Regions from separate parts of the Stenotrophomonas sp. YJH_SMC_21 genome, predicted to be linked through region 2. Evidence: riboswitches for the same ligand, from Rfam matches in the RefSeq annotation. Region 2 holds a riboswitch; the other holds the start of a gene.
What was found. A riboswitch is a leader RNA that binds a small molecule or an ion and turns the genes downstream of it on or off. The one in region 2 is predicted to bind cobalamin.

Region 1 (7,563 bases), on a different contig from region 2:
TGCTGCAGGCATTCGTGCAGCCACTCGGTCAGTGCCGGTGTGCGTGCATCGCGGCCGAGGCCGCTGCACAGGCCCAGCAGATTGCGTCGCGCCACGCGTGCCACACGAAGCGCGGCACCGGCCACACCCGCACCGTACGCACACAGCAGCGACGGCAGCAGCGTGGCCGCCACCCCGCTCCAACCACCGCCCCACCAGCCCACGCCGAGCAGCAGCGCCAGCGACACCAGCACTTCCAGCGGCGCGATCTCGAACACGGCAACGGCCAGGCACAGCAGTTTGTGCGGCAGGCTTGCATTGCCGGTCAGCACCACCAGCAGGCGATAGGCCGCGCGTGCCCCGCGTGCGGGCTGGAACAGGCTGTAGATGAAGCCGCGCCGCGACAGCTGCGCCGACACCGCCGACAACCCGCCATAGCCGGCATCGCCGGGCAGGTGCTCGCCGGCCTGCTGGCGACGATCACCGCAGGCCGCCGCAGCCGCCACGGCGGCGGCGATGGCGCCGGCCGAAGTGCCGCCGATGCTCTTGAAGCGATACTCGCGCGCCAGCGCCAGTACCGCATTGGGGTACACGATGCCGCTGGTGATGCCGCCTTTCATGACCAGATCGCAGTACTTGTCCGCCACTGTCTTGCCCCCGAGCATGCCGTCCGCCGCGTGGGTGCCAGTATGGCGCAGGGGCTTCTCAGGGCCTGAGAACAACGGCGCAGTCCGCGCACGCGATGCGCCGTTCAGCAGAAAGCACGGCTGCAGGCTTGACCCGCCCCGCCATCGGCGTAGCATCTGCAGCAAGCCAAGGGACAGACCCGCGGCTGCCACAACGACATGAGGGATTCTCATGGAATTCGACTATCTCGTCTTCATCGGGCGATTCGAGCCCTTCCACAACGGCCACGCCGCCGTTGCCCGCCTGGCCCTGAGCCGGGCCCGCAAGCTGATCTTCCTGGTCGGCTCTGCCGATACCCCCCGCAGCCTGCGCAATCCCTGGACCGTGGCCGAACGCGCCGTGATGATCCAGGCCGCCCTCGATGGCCACACCGACCGTCTGCTGATCCGCCCGCTGCGTGACCACCTGTACAACGAAGCGCAGTGGATCGCCAACGTGCAGCGCCAGGTGGCTGAAGCCCTGCGCAACGACGGCGCCGCCGCCGATGCGAAGGTAGGCCTGATCGGCATGGACAAGGACGCGTCCAGCTACTACCTGCGCGAGTTCCCGCAGTGGCCGCTGGTGGACGTGCAGCACACCGCCACCCTGTCGGCCACCGAGCTGCGGCGCTACCTGTTCGAAGCCGGCGACGTCGACTTCCACGGTGCGCTGCTGATGCTGCGTGGCAATGTGCCGGCGCCGGTGTACGACATGCTTGAAGCGTTCCGCAAAAGCGCGCCTGCCTATGGCCAGCTGGTGGCCGAGTACCGCTTCATCGAACAGTACAAGGCCGCCTGGAAGGATGCGCCCTACGCGCCCACCTTCGTCACCACCGATGCGGTGGTGGTGCATTCGGGCCACGTGCTGCTGGTGCGTCGCCGCTCGGAACCCGGCAAGGGGCTGTGGGCGCTGCCCGGCGGCTTCGTCGGCCAGGAACAGAGCCTGCTCGACAGCTGCCTGCGCGAACTACGCGAGGAAACCCGGCTGAAGATTCCGCTGCCGGTGCTGAAGGGGTCGCTGAAGGGCCAGCAGGTCTTCGACCACCCCGACCGCAGCCAGCGCGGCCGCACCATCACCCACGGTTTCCACTTCGAATTCCCGGCCGGTGAACTGCCGCCGGTGCGCGGCGGCGATGACGCTGACAAGGCGCGCTGGATACCGGTGAGTGAAGCCCTGGACATGGGCCCGCAGCTGTTCGAAGACCACCTGCACATCCTGGAGTATTTCCTCGGCCGCGGCTGACAGGCCCGGCCTCCCCACTGGCGGACAGACCGCTGGTGTCACTCGACGCGAAGGAGCTTCCGTCATGCACTACCTCGATAATCTTCTCCTCAACACCGACAGCTACAAGGCCAGCCATTGGCTGCAGTACCCGCCGGGTACCGATGCCACGTTCTTCTACGTCGAATCACGTGGCGGCCTGCACGATCGCACGGTGTTCTTCGGCCTGCAGGCGATCCTCAAGGACGCGCTGGCACGACCGGTCACCCACGCCGACATCGACGACGCTGCTGCGGTATTCGCCGCGCACGGCGAACCGTTCAACGAGGCCGGCTGGCGCGATATCGTCGACCGGCTTGGCGGCCACCTGCCGGTGCGCATCCGCGCCGTTCCCGAGGGCAGCGTGGTGCCCACCCACCAGGCACTGATGACCATCGAGTCGACCGATCCGGCTGCGTTCTGGGTGCCGTCGTATCTGGAAACGCTGCTGCTGCGCGTGTGGTATCCGGTCACCGTGGCCACCATCAGCTGGCACGCACGGCAGACCATCGCCGCGTTCCTGCAGCAGACCAGCGACGACCCGCAGGAGCAGCTGCCGTTCAAGCTGCACGACTTCGGCGCGCGCGGTGTATCGAGCCTGGAATCGGCCGCGTTGGGCGGTGCCGCGCACCTGGTCAACTTCCTCGGCACCGATACCGTGTCGGCGCTGTGCCTGGCACGCGCGCACTACCACGCGCCGATGGCCGGCTATTCGATTCCGGCCGCCGAGCACAGCACCATCACCAGTTGGGGCCGCGAACGCGAGGTGGACGCCTATCGCAACATGCTGCGCCAGTTCGGCAAGCCCGGTTCGATCGTGGCGGTGGTGTCGGACAGCTATGACATCTACCGCGCGATCAGCGAACACTGGGGCACCACCCTGCGCGATGACGTGATCGCGTCGGGCGCCACCCTGGTCATCCGTCCCGACTCGGGTGACCCGGTGGAGGTGGTGGCCGAAAGCCTGCGCCGGCTGGATGAAGCCTTCGGCCACGCGATCAACGGCAAGGGCTATCGCGTGCTCAACCACGTGCGGGTGATCCAGGGCGATGGCATCAATCCGGACACCATCCGCGCGATCCTGCAGCGCATCACCGACGACGGCTACGCCGCCGACAACGTGGCCTTCGGCATGGGCGGTGCGCTGCTGCAGCGGCTGGACCGCGATACGCAGAAGTTCGCGCTGAAGTGCTCGGCCGCACGGGTCGAGGGCGAGTGGATCGACGTCTACAAGGATCCGGTCACCGACGCCGGCAAGGCCAGCAAGCGCGGCCGCATGCGCCTGCTGCGCCACCTGGACGATGGCAGCCTGCATACGGTGCCACTGCCGGCCAACGGCGACGACACCCTGCCGGACGGCTTCGAGGACGCAATGGTGACCGTGTGGGAGAACGGCCATCTTCTGTACGACCAGCGGCTGGACGACATCCGCACGCGGGCGGCCGTGGGGCATTGAAGGTGCATCCCGACCGGGGTCAGAGCCCGCTGCGTGGCAGCGGGATCCGACCCCTTCCTTCCGCTGGGGTCGGATCCCGTTGCAGCGCAGCGGGTTCTGACCCCTGCGCTCTTGACCGGCGCCACCAACAGGTCCACCTTGCACACGCCGAAGGTATCCCTCCCATCGCTGCGGCGCGGGGAGGGATTTAAACGGGAATCCGGTGAAGGCGCCTCGCGCGTCCATTCCGGAGCTGCCCCGCAGCGGTGAATGGAAACGAATCCTGCCAACAGCACTGGGCTCGCACCTGGGAAGCGGCGGGTAGTAGGTGGGCTGCGGCCCGTGTCCATCAGCCCGAATACCGGCCCCGGCCGGGGGACACGACCGTTCCCTGACTCGACCTGGAATCTCCGCGGGGAGGTTGCCGGGGCCGTCGTCGTCCTGCGCGTGCAGGCGGTGTGGCCGCGCGCGTCCTGTTCACGGTATCCGGCCAGACCCGTTCACCCACGCGCTGATGCATGGGCCACCGCCGTTGCCGGCGGTCCATGCGGTACCTGACGATGACCGAGCTCCAACGCCCCACCCTGACCCTGCCCGCCGACGGCAAGCGCCTGCTGCTGCATTCGTGCTGCGCGCCCTGTTCCGGCGAAGTGATGGAGGCGATCACCGCCTCCGGGATCGACTACGCGATCTTCTTCTACAACCCCAACATCCACCCGGTGAAAGAGTACGAGCTGCGCAAGCAGGAGAACATCCGCTTCGCCGAGCAGCACGGCATTCCTTTCATCGACTGCGACTACGACACCGACAACTGGTTCAGCCGTGCACGCGGCATGGAAAACGAGCCCGAACGCGGCATCCGCTGCACGATGTGCTTCGACATGCGCTTCGAGCGCACTGCGCTGTACGCGCACGAGCACGGCTACGACACCATCAGTTCTTCGCTGGGCATCTCGCGCTGGAAGAACATGGCGCAGATCAACGACTGCGGCATCCGCGCCGCCTCGCGCTATGAAGGCCTGCAGTACTGGGACTACAACTGGCGCAAGGGTGGCGGTGCCAGCCGCATGATCGAGATCAGCAAGCGCGAGCAGTTCTACCAGCAGGAATACTGCGGCTGCGTGTACTCGCTGCGCGATGCCAACCGCCATCGCCGCGAGAATGGCCGCGAGCGGATCAAGATCGGCCTGTTGTACTACGGGCAGGACGCTGGGACGCCGCAGGACGATTGACGTGCAGGCATGGGGCGGCCACGCTGGTCGCCCCTTCTGTTGTACCGGAACTGCCATGACCGCCCTGCCCGCCGATGTCGCCCTGCTGGTGATCGACCTGCAGTCGGACTTCATGCCCGGTGGCGCCTTGGCCTGCGACCAGGGCGATGCGCTGGTGGCACCCATTGCCGATCTGCTGGTGCAGCGCCGCTACCGCACCGTGGTGGCAACACAGGACTGGCACCCGGCCGACCATGCCTCGTTCGCCAGCCAGCACCCCGGCCAACGCCCGTTCGAGACCATCCTGCTGCACGCGCAGCCGCAGACCCTGTGGCCGGACCACTGCGTGCAGGGCAGCGCCGGTGCCGCCCTGCACCCGGGCGTGGACTGGACCGTGGCCGACCTGATCCTGCGCAAGGGCACGCGCCAACAGGTGGATTCGTACAGCGCCTTCCGCGAGAACCACGGCCCCGATGGCGAGCGCCCGGCCACCGGCCTGGCCGGCTGGCTGCATGAACGCCGCATCCGCGAAGTGCACGTATGCGGCCTGGCCCGTGACTACTGCGTGCTGTGGAGCGCGCAGGACGCGGTGAAGTCCGGCTTCCGGGTGAAGTTCCTGTGGGAGCTGACCAAGCCGGTGACCGAAGCCAACGACGTGATGGTGCGCGAGGCGCTGGGCAAGGCGGGGATTGCGATCGTCTGAGGCGTGACCGCCGGGCATGGCCCGGCGCTACCGCGCACGCCGCTTATGCCGCTTGCGCGCTCCTGCCCACAACAACACAATCGATTCATCCAGCCCCCTAACTACGCCCCCCCTATAGATCGCGGGACGGCCGAACCGGGGGCTTTTCATTGGATGAAATCAGGATTCGGTAGTGCCGGCCGCTGGCCGGCAACCTCGGGATCTCTGCAGTTGCCGGCCAGCGGCCAGCACTACCGGATAGCACCCGTGGTAGCGCCGGGCCATGCCCGGCGGACGCGGGATGGGCGATTACCGGAACACCACCGTGCGATGCCCATTGAGCAGGATGCGGTGCTCCACATGGCGGCGAACCGCGCGTGCCAGTACCAGCGATTCGGTATCGCTGCCCAGCCGCACCAGTTCACGCGGTGCCATCGCATGGTCCACGCGGGCCACGTCCTGCTCGATGATCGGGCCTTCGTCCAGGTCCTCGGTGACATAGTGCGCGGTGGCGCCGATGATCTTGACCCCACGCGCGTGTGCCTGGTGGTACGGCTGCGCGCCCTTGAAGCTGGGCAGGAAGCTGTGGTGGATGTTGATCGCACGGCCGGCCAGCGCGCGGCACAGCGTGGGTGACAGGATCTGCATGTAGCGCGCCAGCACCACCAGGTCGATGCGTTCGCGCTCGACCAGGTCGATGATCTGCTGCTCCTGCACCGCGCGTGTATCGGCGGTCACCGGCAGGTGGTGGAACGGCACCTGGTAGGACGCCGCCAGCGGCGCGAAGTCGGCGTGGTTGGACGCCACTGCTGCGATGTCCACCTTCAGCTGGCCGCTGTGGGCGCGGAACAGCAGGTCGTTGAGGCAATGCCCCTGTTTGCTGACCAGCACCAGCAGCCGCGCGCGGCGTCGGCCATCGTGCAGCTGCCAGTCCATGCCGAAACCTTCGGCAAGCGTGGCCATGGCCGCGTGCACGGTCTCCAGCGGCAGGCCGGCATCGCGGTCGAAGTGCACGCGCAGGAAGAAGCGGCCACTCTCCTCATCGCCGAACTGCTGGGCGTCGAGGATGTTGCAGCCGTGGTCGAACAGCAGGCCGGACACGCGGTAGACGATGCCGGTGCGGTCGGGGCAGGACAGGGTAAGAATGGAATCGGGGCGCATCGCTACAGTGTAGGGCAGCGCCCTGCCCAGCGGCCGGATGATCACGGGTGCAACCGACCTGCTTGGTTCAGTACCAAGCGATACTTGGACCTTCCCGTGGCAAGCTGGTCGGTCATGAACCTGTTGCAACTGATCCGCAGCTTCACCCGCACCGCAGAGACCGGCAGCATTGCCGCCGCGGCCCGCATCCTTGGCATCAGCGCCACCGCGGTCGGCCAGAACATCAACCGGCTGGAGGCCCATCTGGGCGTACGGTTGCTGAACCGGAGTACGCGGCAGCTGGCCCTCAGCGAGGCCGGCGCGCTGTACCTGGCGCAGGTGCGCCACATCGAAGCCGACCTGGCGCGCGCGCAGGCGATGGTCACCGCCGGTGACATCGAACCGGCCGGACCGCTGCGCATCGCCAGCAGCAGCGCCTTCGGTCGCCACGTGCTTGCCCCCTTGTTGCCTTCACTGCAGCAGCGCTACCCACAACTGCAGCTGGAGCTGCGCCTGACCGACCGCGCCGTGCAGCATGGGCCGGAAGCGGTGGATGCCAGCATCCGCATCGGGGCGCAGCTGGAGGACGGCGTGGTCGCGCGGCAGCTGGCGCGTGTTCCGTTCGTGTTCTGTGCCTCGCCGGCCTACCTGAAGGCGCACGGTACCCCGCAACAGCCTTCCGATCTGGGCGGTCATCGCGGGTTGCTGCACCGCTTCCCCACCGATGGCCGACCATTGCGCTGGGGCCTGCTGAAGGACGGCCAGCGCGTGGACGCCGCGCTGCCACCGAGCATGGTCTGCGATGACATCGATGCGCTGGCGACGCTGGCGGCGGCCGGTGCCGGCATCACCCGGCTGGCCGCATTCGTGGCCGAGCCGTACCTGCGCGAGGGCCGCCTGCAGGCGGTGTTCGACGCCGACACCGCGTGGCGCCCGGAACCGATGGAGGTCTACTTCTGCGTCAGCGACCGCCGCGATTTCACCGCCAAGATCCGCGCGCTGTTCGAACACCTTCAGGCCGGCATCGCGCCGGCCTGGCGGGTGTGAGCCTCAGCGCGTCTTGAACACGCCGCGCGCATCGCGCGGCTCGCAGCGCAGGTACTGTGGCGCCGGTTCCACGCTGTCGCGCAATGCGGCAGCGGCATGCCACGGCCAGCGCGGGTCGTAGAGGATGCCGCGCGCCAGGGCCA
Region 2 (7,563 bases):
CGGCCTTCCAGGATCTGGATTGGCGCCCACCGGGCAAGGAGAACACATGAACCACGGACAGGCCTTGATCGACCACAACCGTGCTGCCTGGGACCGCCAGGCCAGCGAAGTGCGCGAATGGTCGCGCCCGGTGGAAAGCTCAACGATTGCCGCCGCGCGCGATGGCCGCTGGCAGGTGCACCTGACCCCGCGCGCGCTGCCGCTGGACTGGCTGGGTGATGTGCGCGGCCGCCGCATCCTGTGCCTGGCCTCGGGCGGTGGCCAGCAGGCACCGGTGCTGGCGGCGGCCGGTGCGGAGGTGACCGTGTTCGATCTGTCCGATGGCCAGCTCGAGCAGGACCGCAGGGTCGCGGCACGTGATGGACTGCACCTGCGCACGGTGCAGGGCGACATGCGCGATCTGCACGCCTTCGCCAACGACAGCTTCGATGTGGTCTTCCACCCGATCTCCAACCTGTACGTGCCCGACGTCCGGCCGGTGTGGACCGAATGCCGCCGCGTGCTGGCGCGCGATGGCATGCTGATGGCCAGCTTCTACAACCCGGTGCTGTTCGTCGGTGCGCGCGATCCACAGCTGGATGCCCAGGGCCTGATCCGGCCGCAGTACGCCATTCCCTATTCGGATCTGGAAGACCTGCCACCGGCCGAGCGCGAGGCGAAGCTGGCGCGGGGCGATGCGCTGACCTTTGGCCACAGCCTGACCGAACTGATCGGTGGCCAGCTCGATGCCGGCTTCGTCATCGATCGCTTCATGGAAGACTGGCAGCCACAGCCCCGCTTCCTGATCGACCGTTACCTGCCCACGTTCCTGGCCACGCGCGCGCGCCGGATCGGTTGAGGCAGGCCGGCCCAAAACACCGCGGCGTACAATGGACGGCCCCACGTCATGCAGGTGCCGTCCCTTGTCGTATCCGTATCCGCTGGTCGTGTTCGACCTCGATGGCACGCTGGTCGACAGCGCTGCCGATATTGCCGAAGCGCTGAACCGCACGCTGGAGGACATCGGCGTGGCGCGCGTGCCGGAAGCCACCGTGCTGGGCTGGATCGGCGACGGCGTGCGCAGGCTGGTCGAACAGGCGGTGCAGGCCGCCGGCCGCGAGGTGGACCTGGCCGAGGTGATGCCGGTGTTCATGGTGCACTACCGTGAGTGCCTGCTGCGCAGCCCGCGCCTGTTCGATGGCGTGGGCGAAGCGCTGGCGCAACTGCGAGCGCGCAATGTGCCGCTGGCGATCTGCACCAACAAGCCCGAAGCACTGGTGCCACCACTGCTGCAGCACCTGGGCATCGGCGAGGCGTTCGCGCTGGTGCTGGGCGGCGACTCGCTGCCGCAGCGCAAGCCCAGCGGTGAGCCACTGCGGCACATCGCCGCGCATTTCGGGCTGCCGGTGGAGTCCTGCCTGATGGTGGGTGATTCGTTGACCGACTACCGCGCCGCCGAAGATGCCGGCATGCCGATCGCACTGGTGCGCTACGGCTATCCGCGCGGCCTGGACCTGGCCACCGCGCATGCGGTGGCGGTGATCGACGACCTGCGTGAACTGCCGGGGTTGTGGGGCTGAAGCAGGGGGTAGTGCCGGCCGCTGGCCGGCAACCCGGGATGCGTTGCCGAAGGTCATGATGTTGCCGGCCAGCGGCCGGCACTACCATGAACGTTGCGCTCACTTCGGCTGGTAACGCACGCTCAACTGGTACTCGCGGCCGGGCTGGTTGAACCATGCCACCGTTTCGTAGCGACGGTCGAAGACGTTGGCGGCACGTGCCAGCAGCGACCACGATGGCGTCAGTGCGTACTCAGCGCGCAGGTCCAGCGTGCCGTAGCCTCCCACCTTCACCGTGTTGGCGGCATCGTCGTAGCGCTTGCCGGCACCCTGCACGGTCAGGCCTGCGCGGAAATCGCCGAAGCGACGGTCGATGTCCAGGCGCGCGGTCTGCTGCGCGCGGCGTGGCAGCCAGTTGTCGAACTGGGTGCTGCCGCCGGTGCGGTTGCGCGGGTCGGTGTAGCTCAGCTGCGCGTTGATGTCGAAGCCGGCCAGCAGCACGCCACCGGTCAGCTCGGCACCGCGGATGCGGGCCTTCTCCACCTGCTGCATCTTGAAGGTTGCCGCATCGTAGGTGATCAGATCATCGATGCGGGTTTCATACACATCCAGGCCCCAGTGCCAGCCCTGGCCCTGCTGCGAAAAGCCGAGGTTGGCGCTCTTGGACTTCTCCGGCTTCAACGTCGGCACGCCGCTCCACGGGTCGTACAGATCGCTGAAGGTCGGTGCCTTGAACGCCGTGCCATAGCTGGCGTTGAGGCGCAGGCCGTGGCCCAGCTCCATCGCCCAGCCAACGCTGCCGGTGGCGTGGTTGCCGAACTGCTGGTTGTCGTCGTTGCGTGCGCTGGCCTGCAGCTGGTGGCGTCCGAAGCGGCCCTGGTACTGCACGAACACGCCGGTGTTGCGGCGACTGTCGACGAGGTAACCCGCGCTGCTGCCATCCAGGTTGTCTTCGCTCCAGTCCACGCCTGCGCTCAGCAGCTGGCCCTCGGCCACGCCGAAATCGCCCTGCAGCGAGGCGCTGTCGCGATGGGTCTGTGCGCTGCCACGTGCACCGAAGTCGCCGAAGTTGTCCGACTCGTTGTCACTGCGGCCGACGTTGGCGGTGAATGCCAGGCGCTCGGACGGGGTGTAGCGCACCTTGCCGGCCAGCACCTGCTGGCGGGTTTCCGAATAGTTGTAGTAGCCGTCGTAGTGGTTCTTGCCGTCGGCGCGCAATGCGCTGCCTTCCACGTTCCACTGCTCGTTGAAGATGTAGCCACCGCGCAGGCTCTTGGACAGGTTGCGGTAGCCGTCGCGATCGGGCTCGTCGGCGAAACAGCCGGTGAACAGCGTGGCCGAGCCGCGGCAGGCATCGATGCCATCGGAATGCTGGTAGGCGATGTCGGCACCGAACCAGCCGCGCTCGGTACCACCGCCAATGCCACCGCTGGCTTCACGCAGGCCGTTGCTGCCACCGCCAAGCTGGAAGTGCGGGGCGAAATCGCCCTGGTTGCGGCGGGTGAAGATCTGGATCACGCCACCGATGGCGTCGGCGCCGTACAGGCTCGACTGCGGGCCGCGCACGATTTCCACGCGCTCGATCTGCGCCAGCGGCAGGTCCTGGTACATGGCCAGGCCGAGGTCGGCGCTGTTGATGCGCACGCCGTCCACCAGCACTACGGTGTGGCCGGAATTGGTACCGCGCAGGAACAGCGAGCTCTGCTTGCCGAGGCCGCCGGCATTGGCCAGGTTGATGCCGGCGCGACCGCGCAGCAGTTCCTGCAGCGAAGTGGCCTGGCTGGATTCGATCTGGGCGCGGTCGATCACCTGCGCCGGCGCGATGCTGTCCTGCAGGGCGATCGGGGTGCGGGTGGCAGTGACCAGGATCTGGTCGAGCGCGGTGGTGTCATTGGCGGCCTGGGCCAGCGCGGGCAGGGCGGCCAGCACGGCCAGGGACAGCATTCGGGACTGCAGCTTCATGGGGGACTCCGGGTGCCACGCACGCCCGCGTGGCGAAGGGGAGGAGCCGCGAAGGCAGGCGTGCGCCGATGCCGCAGCGCACGCCACGGTCATCCAGCGCCATGCCCACCGCATCGCGACCTGAGGCTTCCGGGCCGGTCTCCGGGCTTGCCGCCGGGTGGCGCGAGGCCACCGTCCAGGCGCCTTCCCATGCCTGCGGCACAGTGGCGGTGTTGCCTGGAACTGACGTGCTTACCGTTGCGGGGGCAGCGCCGGCCTGACGTGGAATCACGCGTCACCGGCTTCCCGTTTCAACCTGCCGGCCATGGCCGCAGGTCACCTGGAAGTGCGCGCAGTCTACGGCATCGCAGGCCGTCCCGTTGCGTCGCGCCTGCGCGACTGCCTTTGCTGTGCCTTTAGAATGGTTGCTCGATCCCGTGGTGCCGTTGCCGATGTCCGCCCGTTTTCCGCTGTACCTGCGTCGCCCGTCCGGGACGCGCGCATGATCCTCGACCTGGTCCGCCATGCCGGCAACGGTCGCGATGAGTTCCTCGATGGCCGCAGCGATCCACCGCAGCTGGCCCGCCTGCCGCAGGAACTGGTCGAGGCCTATGCCGGGCAACGCTGGGAGCGGGTGATCAGTTCGCCGCGGCTGCGTTCGCTGCACACGGCAATGGCCCTGGCCACCCCGCGCGGACTGGACGTGGAAGCGGACGAGGAATGGGAAGAACTGGACTTCGGCGATTGGGACGGGCGGTCGCTGTTCGACCTGCCGGAGGATGCACTGGCGGCCTTCCATGCCGACCCGCACGCGTTCCCGCCGCCCAATGGCGAGAGCTGGGGCCACTTCGAGCGGCGCATCGCGCGCGCGCTGGATCGCCTGCTCGATGATGACGATCCGGTGCCGACGCTGGTGGTCAGCCATGGCGGCCCGTTGCGCATGGTGCTGTCGCAGGTCTGCGGCCTGCCCATGTCGCTGTGCTGGGCGCTGCGTATCGACCACGGCACGCGCCTGCGGGTGTGGCTGGAGCGCGGCGAGATCGGGCTGGTGGGTGAGCTCCTGGAGCTGCAGCAGCCCTGAGCGCACTCGCCGGGCATGGCCCGGCGCTACCGATCCCCGCATCACACTGGTAGTGCCGGCCGCTGGCCGGCATCCCCAGGAACGCGGAGGCCTCAATCCTCGTCCGCGCCCTCGGCCACGCTGTCCTCAGCGTCATCGTCGGCATCGAAGCGCTGCTCATGCACCGGGCCCGACGCCGGGCCGGCTGCCTTCAGCGGATGCGCAGCAATGCGTGCTTCGTAATCCTGCACCAGTGCTTCACGCTGTGGCTCGCTCAGCTCCTGCCAATGGCAGTCCAGCAACGCGCCTTCCAGCGAGTACAGCAGGTTCAGGCTGGGCTTGAAGCCGGCGCGCTTGACCTTGACGAAGGCGCCGACGGCTCCGATCGCGACCAGGTCGTCGCGGCTGCGCAGGCCGACCTGGCGCAGCCACGCCGCACTTTTCGGGCCGATGTTGCGCAGCTTCGGTGCGCTCATCCCAGCGCCTCGACGAACACGCGGGCGATGGCTTCCAGGCCAGCCTGGTCGTCGGCATCGAAGCGGCCGACCTTCGGGCTGTCGATGTCGAACACGCCGATCAGTTCATCGCCGCGCAGCAGCGGCACCACCAGTTCCGAGCGCGAGGCCGAATCGCAGGCGATGTGGCCGGGGAAGGCGTCGACGTCCTCTACGCGCTGGGTCACGCGCTGGCTGGCGGCGGCACCGCACACGCCCTTGTCCAGCGGGATGCGCACGCAGGCCGGCAGGCCCTGGAACGGGCCAACCACCAGTTCCTTGCCGTCGTACAGGTAGAAGCCCACCCAGTTCAGGTCGGGCAGGGCGTGGTAGACCAGGGCCGAGAGGTTGGCCGCGTTGGCGATGCGGTCGGACTCGGCGTAGACCAGGCCACGGGCCTGTTCCAGCAGCTGGGCGTATTGTTCCGGCTTGCTGCCGGTGAGCGAGGCATTGGCGAACATGCCAGCAGTCTAGCAAGCGTGCCGGGCCAGCGATAATGCACACACTGTTGCCCTGTTGGAGCCCGTCGATGCCGTTGCCCGCCACGCTGCCGCCCGCCCTGTTCGTCACCGGCACCGATACCGAGATCGGCAAGACCGCGGCCAGCACCGCGCTGCTGCACGCACTGCGCCGGCGCGGCCTGCGCGCGGTGGGCATGAAGCCGGTGGCCAGCGGCAGCGAAGACCTGGGCCAGGGCCTGCGCAACGAAGACGGATTGGCGCTGCGGGCGGCCAGCTGGCCGGTACCGGACTATGCCGATCTGAACCCATATGCGTTGCGCCAGCCGCTGGCACCGGAGCTGGCCGCTGCCGAGGACGGCGTGCAGGTGGAGCTGGCGCCGATCATGGCAGCGTTCGAGCGGCTGCGCGCGCAGGCCGATGTCGTGGTGGTCGAGGGGGTTGGCGGTTGGCTGGCACCAGTCTCGGCCACGCTCGACCAGCTCGACCTGGTGCGCGCATTGCGGTTGCCGGTGTTGCTGGTGGTGGGCATGCGGCTGGGCTGCGTCAACCACGCGCGTCTGACCGCGCAGTCGTTGCAGGCCAGCGGCGTGGAGTGCTTGGGCTGGATCGGCAACCACATCGACCCGGCGATGCAGCGCCAGGATGAGAACATCGCAACGCTGCAGCAGCGCCTGCCGATGCCGTGCTGGGGGCGGCTGCCACATCTGCCGGGAGCGGATGGCCAGATCCTGAGCACGCATCTGCTCGATTGACCTGGGGTAGTGCCGGCCGCTGGCCGGCAACCTCGATGTATCCACCTGCGTGCAGTTGCCGGCCAGCGGCCGGCACTACCGTGCTGCGGCCGCCAGCTCCCGCGCGATCGTACCCAACCGCTCCACCGCGCCGATGAAACGTGCATCCAGCGTCTGGCAGCACGATAGCCGCAGGCAATGGCGATACCGCGCGCCGCGTGAATACACCTGGCCGGGCATGAACACGATGTCCTCCTGCAGTGCACGCTCGAACAGCTCGCGCGTGTCCACGCCCGGCAGTTCCAGCCACAGCAGGAAGCCACCCTGCGGTTCGGTGGCGCGGGTGCCGGCCGGGAAGTGTTCGGCCACCAGCTGGCGCAGCCGTCCGACCTGTTCGCGGTACAGGCGGCGCATGCGATGCAGGTGGTGCTCGTAGCTGCCCGCCTCCAGATAGGCCGCCACCGCGTCGCCCAGCAGCTGCGGCTCGCCGCCGGTGGACTGGAATTTCAGCAGCGCGATGCGCTCGGCGAAGCGGCCGCCATCGAGCCAGCCGATGCGGTAATCCGGCGCCAGCGTCTTGGAAAAGCCGCCGACCACCATCACCCAGCCATCGCGATCGAAGGCCTTCAGGAGCGGTGCCGGCGGTTCGCAGAACTGCAGTTCGGCATACACCGCATCTTCGATGAGCGGCAGCTGGCGTGCGTTGACCAGTTCGGCCAGGCGTTGCTTGGCGGCGGTCGGCATGGTGCAGCCGAGCGGGTTATGCACGGTCGGCATCACCACCAGTGCGGCCAGCGGCGTGTGCTCCAGCAGCGCGTCCAGCGCATCCACATCCAGGCCGAGCTGCGGATGGGTGGGCAGTTCGATGGCCTGCAGGCCGAGGTTGGCCAGCAACGGGTAGAGGTTGAAGTAGGACGGCGCCTCGATGCCGACCGCATCACCGGGCTGGGTGACCGCGCGTAGCGCCAGCTGCAGCCCTTCCATCGCACCGTGGGTCAGCAGCAGGCGTTCGCTGTGGGTATGCAGGCCCATGCGCGGGCCGCGGCGCACGATCTGCGCCAGCAGCCGTGGCGAGCCGTTGGGGCGAGCGTAGGTCTCCACGGTCAGCTGGCCATGGCGCAGTACCTGCGCCGTGTGCTTGGCCAGCTGCGCGCCGGGGTAGAACTGGCGACCGCGCGGGCCGGCAAAGGCCAGGTCGATCACGCCGGGGCGGCGCTGTGCTTCCAGCACGCGGGCCATCAGTACCTGCTGCAGCGGCGCGGTGGGCGCAGAAGGTGTGTCGCGCAGCGAACGTTCCGGCACCGACAGCCGCGGGGCGACCTCGAAGCCGGCCTTGGG

Region 1: it holds a riboswitch for cobalamin, as region 2 does, so the genes downstream of both, AC5P67_RS12650 (epoxyqueuosine reductase QueH) here and btuB (TonB-dependent vitamin B12 receptor) in region 2, are expected to answer to the same signal.

What each region holds. Positions count from the first base shown of each region.
Region 1 is NZ_JCAFSU010000008.1:99,527-107,089, forward strand. It holds gene AC5P67_RS12635 (patatin-like phospholipase family protein) at 1-644, opposite strand, end outside; gene AC5P67_RS12640 (bifunctional nicotinamide-nucleotide adenylyltransferase/Nudix hydroxylase) at 838-1,887, shown strand; gene AC5P67_RS12645 (nicotinate phosphoribosyltransferase) at 1,952-3,361, shown strand; cobalamin riboswitch at 3,495-3,724, shown strand; gene AC5P67_RS12650 (epoxyqueuosine reductase QueH) at 3,886-4,572, shown strand; gene pncA (bifunctional nicotinamidase/pyrazinamidase) at 4,628-5,254, shown strand; gene purU (formyltetrahydrofolate deformylase) at 5,543-6,394, opposite strand; gene AC5P67_RS12665 (LysR family transcriptional regulator) at 6,509-7,420, shown strand; gene AC5P67_RS12670 (NADH:flavin oxidoreductase/NADH oxidase) at 7,424-7,563, opposite strand, start outside.
Region 2 is NZ_JCAFSU010000010.1:48,686-56,248, forward strand. It holds gene AC5P67_RS13870 (LysR family transcriptional regulator) at 1-50, shown strand, start outside; gene AC5P67_RS13875 (class I SAM-dependent methyltransferase) at 47-838, shown strand; gene gph (phosphoglycolate phosphatase) at 903-1,559, shown strand; gene btuB (TonB-dependent vitamin B12 receptor) at 1,659-3,500, opposite strand; cobalamin riboswitch at 3,616-3,838, opposite strand; gene AC5P67_RS13890 (histidine phosphatase family protein) at 3,982-4,560, shown strand; gene AC5P67_RS13895 (TfoX/Sxy family protein) at 4,653-5,015, opposite strand; gene AC5P67_RS13900 (GAF domain-containing protein) at 5,012-5,494, opposite strand; gene bioD (dethiobiotin synthase) at 5,563-6,246, shown strand; gene AC5P67_RS13910 (aminotransferase-like domain-containing protein) at 6,322-7,563, opposite strand, start outside.